DNA from 2 places in the Streptococcus sp. SM5 genome. Region 1 is predicted to be linked to the other one. Evidence: riboswitches for the same ligand, from Rfam matches in the RefSeq annotation. Region 1 holds a riboswitch; the other holds the start of a gene.
What was found. Region 1 has a riboswitch for preQ1 ahead of PAN07_RS01815 (QueT transporter family protein). Riboswitches for the same ligand answer to the same signal wherever they lie in the genome.

Region 1 (3,124 bases):
GAATAAACCCTCTTTTTTATGACAGTTATACTCTATTTTGGCAATGAACTCTGATGAAACCATAATAACTCCTAATTTTTTTCTTTGTGAATATTATAACATAAATAACAAAAATGTGATAGCTTCTTTTTTACCATAAAACACTAAAACTTTGGTAAAGATTTCAAAAAATCAATTCTTAATATATTTGATTTAGTTTAATATGGCACTTCTTGGCCACATTGGCAAGATTTTTCACTAACTCCTCGTTTCTTTTGCTTTTTCCAAAATGAAAAGTAAAAGATTTTCCATCTTTCCTTGTAAAGTACAGATGATACCTGTCCCCATTCATTCTTCTCCCTCGAACGTAATCAATATCAATCTGTCTAATTTCAGCTAGAGGAACAATCCTTTTTCTAAAAAGAATAATCGTGTGAATGTATAATCTTCCCTTTGCAATATGAAAAGGATCCAACATACTCCCACCACTTTTTAAAGATGTCTTAACTCTTTGGAAAAAAAGATAGAAATAAAATAGTGCTAAAAAAATTAACAAAAATCTAATGACCTGATTTTTCCAAAGGACTTCAAAAACTGAAATACGATAACCATACATATTAAAATAATCCCTTTTTTCTTTATTATACCACTTTTGTTGAGAGCCTGGGTCTATAGAAAAATAAGAAAAAGACTGAACAGAGTTCAGACCTTTTCATGAATATTTGATGTGATACCTTTATCTAGTCAAATCAATTCGTTGACCAATTTTTCCAATGATAATAGCTCCGATGATTAAGGAAGCAAATTCTCCGATACCTGTAGTGAACCATGTCAAGAAAAATGGAGCTTCAGCAACAAGATACAATTCAGCCGCAATTGTTACCATAGATATTGAGAATAGAATTGAAAAGAAGAAATGATCTTTTCGAATCAATCCATTAAATAGATAGTCTTTGCTGTATTTGCTAAACAAGATGACTCCAAGACTTAGGAATACTAAAGTCGATCCACCTCCAACAGCAACATCGATAACTCCAAAACTAAAGAAATTAGCAATCATACATCCAATAGTAACACCGATGATATACTTAGGATTGTAAAAAGCTAGGAAATTCATCATTTCAGAGATACGGAACTGATAAGCACCAAAGCTAATAGCATTAAGCGGTGGCGTAATTGTTAAAACCACATAGATAGCAGCGACAATGGCAATATCTGCCATATCACGAACAGTAAGTTTTTTCATGTTTTCTCCTTTAGCGGCCCTGCCGCGTGTAATATGCTTGGTGAAAGAAGCTAAGCACCAAGGGTTGAACAAGTCAACTTTACGAGTATAGCACATTTATCAGCTTTATGCTATACTAATCATATGAAAACATATATAAAAAAATTCTTTGATAACGAGATTTTATCCTATCTATTTTTCGGAGTTGCGACTACCGTAGTATCGATATTTGTCCGCATCGTCATCTTTTATCTAACACAGCAAGAGCTAGTTGCGACTGCTCTAGGGAATATTGCTGGGATTCTATTTGCCTTTTTTACAAATGACACATTTGTATTTAAGCAAGAAAGAAAAAACTGGTTTAATAGATTAATTAAATTCACCTCTGCAAGACTTATCACCTTTTTATTAGATCTTCTACTAACTTTTATTTTTGTGACAAGCTTCCCACAAATTATTGGTTACTTTGTTGGAAATGATATTAATACAATTAATACAGTTGAAATCTTCATTGCACAAGTTACGATGGTTGTTCTCAACTACGTTTTTAGTAAGCTTTTTGTATTTAAGAAGAAATAATCACTTTTCTTGCAATTAATATAAATTTACGATATAATGTAGTCTGTAAAAATTTGATTAAATTTCGAAAGGAAAAAGAAAATGTTAAAAGATCTTAAAGCATTTTTGCTCCGCGGTAATGTCGTAGACCTTGCTGTCGGTGTGATCATCGCTACTGCATTTGGTGCTATCGTAACTTCATTCGTTAACGATATCATCACTCCACTTCTATTAAACCCAGCTTTGAAAGCTGCGAACGTTGATCGTATCGCTGAACTTTCATGGAATGGTGTTGCTTACGGAAGTTTCTTGAGTGCTGTTATTAACTTCGTAGTTATTGGTACTGTTCTTTTCTTTGTTGTTAAAGGAATTGAAAAAGCTCAAAGCCTTGGTAAGAAAGAAGAAGCTGAAGAAGCTCCAGCAGGTCCAACTGAATTGGAAGTTCTTCAAGAAATCAAAGCACTTCTTGAAAAAAAATAAACATTTAAAAGGATTTAGATCTTGTCTAAATCCTTTTTTATTGTTATATTTCATCTTTTAGATGACTCTTGAGTTACACCATATTTTTTGATATAATGAGGGAAGTTTCCACCCTTAGTGTAATGGATATCACGTAAGATTCCGGTTCTTGAGATGGGGGTTCGATTCCCTCAGGGTGGATTATAGATAGAATATTATTAATAATTAAAAAAGCAGTGTATTATCACTGCTTTTTTTTTATATCTACACCTGCTCCGATAATTCTTCCCACTCCAGCATAGCTTCTTCTTGACGTTGACTAATCTTATCAAGTTCTGCTTGTAATTGCATGAGTTCATTGGCATCATTGCTAGTTAGCATTTGCTCAGAGATAGCTTGGGCTTGAGTTTCAAGTTCTTCAATTTCTGTCTCAAGATTTTCAACTTGTTTCATTAACTTCCGAAGCTCTTTTTGAGTCTCCTTCTGAGCTTGATAATCATTAAGGGAAGAACTTTCCTTCTCTTGATTGATAGCCCCTAATTGCACCTCTTGAGTAGCTGCTAGCTCTGCTTTCTTTTGGATATAGTAATCATAATCTCCAAGGTATAGGGTTGAGCCATTTTCGGACAATTCTAGAACATGAGTAGCTACTCGATTGATAAAGTAACGGTCATGGCTGACAAATAGAAGAGTCCCATCAAAGTCAATCAGTGCATTTTCTAAAACTTCCTTACTATCTATATCCAAGTGGTTTGTCGGCTCGTCCAATATCAAAAAGTTATTATTTTCCATAGAGAGTTTAGCCAGCAATAAGCGAGCTTTCTCTCCACCTGAAAGCATACCGACTGATTTCTTAACATCGTCCCCTGAGAAAAGGAAGGCACCGAGGCGATTACGGATTTC
Region 2 (3,124 bases), on a different contig from region 1:
ATATTTTGGCCGAATCTGAAGATTTACAAATGCCGGAATTTGTGAAAAAACTGATTGAGAAAAAAGGTCGGGAAAATGTTAAGATGCCTTATCTTATTAAGAAAATGCTTGAAAAAGCAGGCAAGTTACCGAAAGAGTAAAGAAAAAAGGATTTAGCATTGCGCTAGATCCTTTTAATTGATTATTTTTTCTCAAGAAGAGCTTTGATTTCCTGAAGTACTTCCAACTCAGTTGGACCAGCTGGAGCTTCTTCAGCTTCTTCTTTCTTAGTAAGGCTTTGAGCTTTTTCAATACCTTTGATAACGAAGAAGAGAACAGTACCGATAACTAGGAAGTTGATAACAGCACTCAAGAATTTACCATATGTAACACCATTCCAAGCAAGCTCAGCGATGTTTTGTACTTTCGCAGCTTCCAAGGCTGGATTCAAAATAAGTGGAGTGATGATATCGTTAACAAGTGAAGTAACGATTGCACCAAAAGCAGAGGCAATGATCACACCGACAGCAAGGTCAACAACATTACCACGAAGCAAAAATGCTTTAAGATCTTTTAACATTTTCATAATTTCCTTTTAAAAAATTTTTACACTTAATTATATATTAATTAAGAAGTTCTTGCAAGCTATATGTTTAAAATTTTTCTTATTTTTTAAAAATAAATACCTTACTAAAAATGTAATTGAGGATAATTATTAAGAATTGTGCAATAACTGTTTCAATGCCAATTACCTTATTAATATTATATTTTACAAATTGCCCGATAATATTAGGAAACTGAGTTACAAAGAGAAAAGTCAAAAACAAGTCTAAAAGAAAAGTAGAAAGACGTGCTATAGTAAATTTTACTAAACGAATTGACCAATTCTCTCTAGCTTGCTTAAAGACAATTGTATCATTGGTGATAAAAGCAAATAGGATACCGATAATATTTGCTAAGGCAGTAGCAAGGAGTTCTCTATGGGTTAATTGATAAATGACTAATCTAGATAGAATGGAGACAAGAGTAGTTGCTATTCCAAAAAAAAGATAGGCTAAGAGCTCATTCACGAAGAGACTTTGAATGCGTTTTTTCATGCTTTTAGTATAGCATAAAGCAGGCTATTGTGCTATACTAGTAAGGTTGATTCAAGCAACCCTTGGTGCTTAACTTCTTTCACCAAGCATATTTTACGCGGACAACCCGCCAAAGGAGAAAAGATGAAAAAATTAACTATTCGTGACGTAGCAGATATCGCAATCGTTGCTGCAATCTATGTCGTTTTGACTGTCACACCGCCTCTAAATGCCATTAGCTACGGTGCTTATCAGTTCCGCATTTCAGAAATGATGAACTTTATGGCTTTTTACAATCCAAAGTACATTATCGGTGTTACTATCGGTTGTATGATTGCCAATTTCTTTAGCTTCGGAATGCTAGATGTCTTTGTTGGTGGTGGATCAACCTTAGTATTCCTCAGTCTAGGTGTTTGGCTTTTTGCAAAATACAGCAAGGATTATCTTTTTAACGGATTGATTCGAAAAGATCATTTCTTCTTCTCAATCCTCTTTTCAATTTCTATGTTTACTATCGCTGCCGAGTTGAATATCGTAGCGCAATTACCATTTTTCCTTACTTGGTTTACAACAGGGATTGGTGAATTTGCCTCATTAATTATTGGTGCGATTATCATTGGAAAAATTGGTCGTCGAATTGATTTAAGCAAATAGAAGAAGATAAGCTAGGTAGCTCTTACCTGGTTTTTTCTTATGGAAAATTTCTAAGGAAACTTGACAAGTTTTTCTAACTATAGTATACTTCTTAAGTAAGCTGATTTAGCTCAGTTGGCAGAGCGCATCCATGGTAAGGATGAGGTCGCCGGTTCAATCCCGGCAATTAGCATGATATTTACAGGGAAACTCTTGAGCACAAGAGTTTTTTTCTTATGCTCGCGAGAAAAAATTCTGACTTTTGTATAATAAAAGTCATCCTGCAAAAATTTCTTATTGACAAAACCACTTATTTCTAGTAATATAATAGACGCGATGAGTCGATAGGTAGTCTTCGGACTACTATTGAGCATAAGGAGGTCATAACGCAGGAGCGGACCTTGATGAGTTGTGTGAACCTGCTCATCACATGAAGATGCCTCTTAGTCCCTAGTCTAGCGACTGGGGATTTTTATTTTCCAAAAAATGATGAAAAAGCTTTGCAATTCATGGAAAAAGTAGTATAATACATCTATTATAGAAATTTTTAGAAAATTCCGAAAGAGGTTATTTATGGGATATACAGTTGCTGTAGTCGGCGCGACAGGTGCTGTCGGAGCTCAGATGATAAAAATGTTGGAAGAATCAACACTTCCAATCGATAAAATTCGTTACCTTGCTTCTGCACGTTCAGCAGGCAAGACTTTGAAATTTAAAGATCAAGATATTACGATTGAAGAAACGACCGAAACAGCTTTTGAAGGAGTTGATATTGCTCTCTTTTCAGCAGGTGGTTCTACATCAGCTAAATATGCACCATACGCAGTTAAAGCTGGAGCGGTAGTAGTAGATAATACATCTTACTTCCGTCAAAATCCAGATGTTCCTTTGGTTGTTCCAGAGGTCAATGCTCATGCACTTGATGCCCACAACGGTATCATTGCCTGCCCTAACTGTTCAACAATTCAAATGATGGTGGCTCTTGAGCCAGTTCGCCAAAAATGGGGCTTGGACCGTATCATTGTTTCAACTTACCAAGCAGTTTCAGGTGCTGGTATGGGAGCAATTCTTGAGACACAACGTGAACTTCGTGAAGTCTTGAATGATGGTGTAACCCCACGTGATTTACATGCCGAAATCTTGCCTTCAGGTGGTGACAAGAAACATTATCCTATCGCTTTTAATGCTCTTCCACAAATCGATGTCTTCACTGACAATGATTACACTTACGAAGAGATGAAGATGACTAAGGAAACTAAGAAAATCATGGAAGATGATAGCATTGCAGTATCTGCAACATGTGTGCGTATTCCAGTCTTGTCAGCTCACTCTGAGTCTGTTTACATCGAAACAAAAGAAGTGGCTCCAATTGAAGAAGTAAAAGCAGCTATCGCAGCCTTCCCAGGTGCTGTTCTTGAAGATGATGTGTCTCATCA

Region 2: it holds a riboswitch for preQ1, as region 1 does, so the genes downstream of both, PAN07_RS00045 (QueT transporter family protein) here and PAN07_RS01815 (QueT transporter family protein) in region 1, are expected to answer to the same signal.

What each region holds. Positions count from the first base shown of each region.
Region 1 covers NZ_JAJNSC010000002.1:108,384-111,507, reverse strand. Annotated here, with positions in the region: gene PAN07_RS01825 (formate/nitrite transporter family protein) at 1-63, opposite strand, end outside; gene PAN07_RS01820 (hypothetical protein) at 179-595, opposite strand; gene PAN07_RS01815 (QueT transporter family protein) at 716-1,225, opposite strand; PreQ1 riboswitch class II at 1,223-1,320, opposite strand; gene PAN07_RS01810 (GtrA family protein) at 1,349-1,783, shown strand; gene mscL (large conductance mechanosensitive channel protein MscL) at 1,865-2,242, shown strand; tRNA gene PAN07_RS01800 (tRNA-Arg) at 2,351-2,422, shown strand; gene PAN07_RS01795 (ABC-F family ATP-binding cassette domain-containing protein) at 2,486-3,124, opposite strand, start outside.
Region 2 covers NZ_JAJNSC010000001.1:11,552-14,675, forward strand. Annotated here, with positions in the region: gene hemH (ferrochelatase) at 1-140, shown strand, start outside; gene mscL (large conductance mechanosensitive channel protein MscL) at 182-559, opposite strand; gene PAN07_RS00040 (GtrA family protein) at 645-1,076, opposite strand; PreQ1 riboswitch class II at 1,105-1,202, shown strand; gene PAN07_RS00045 (QueT transporter family protein) at 1,200-1,709, shown strand; tRNA gene PAN07_RS00050 (tRNA-Thr) at 1,809-1,881, shown strand; gene PAN07_RS00055 (aspartate-semialdehyde dehydrogenase) at 2,262-3,124, shown strand, end outside.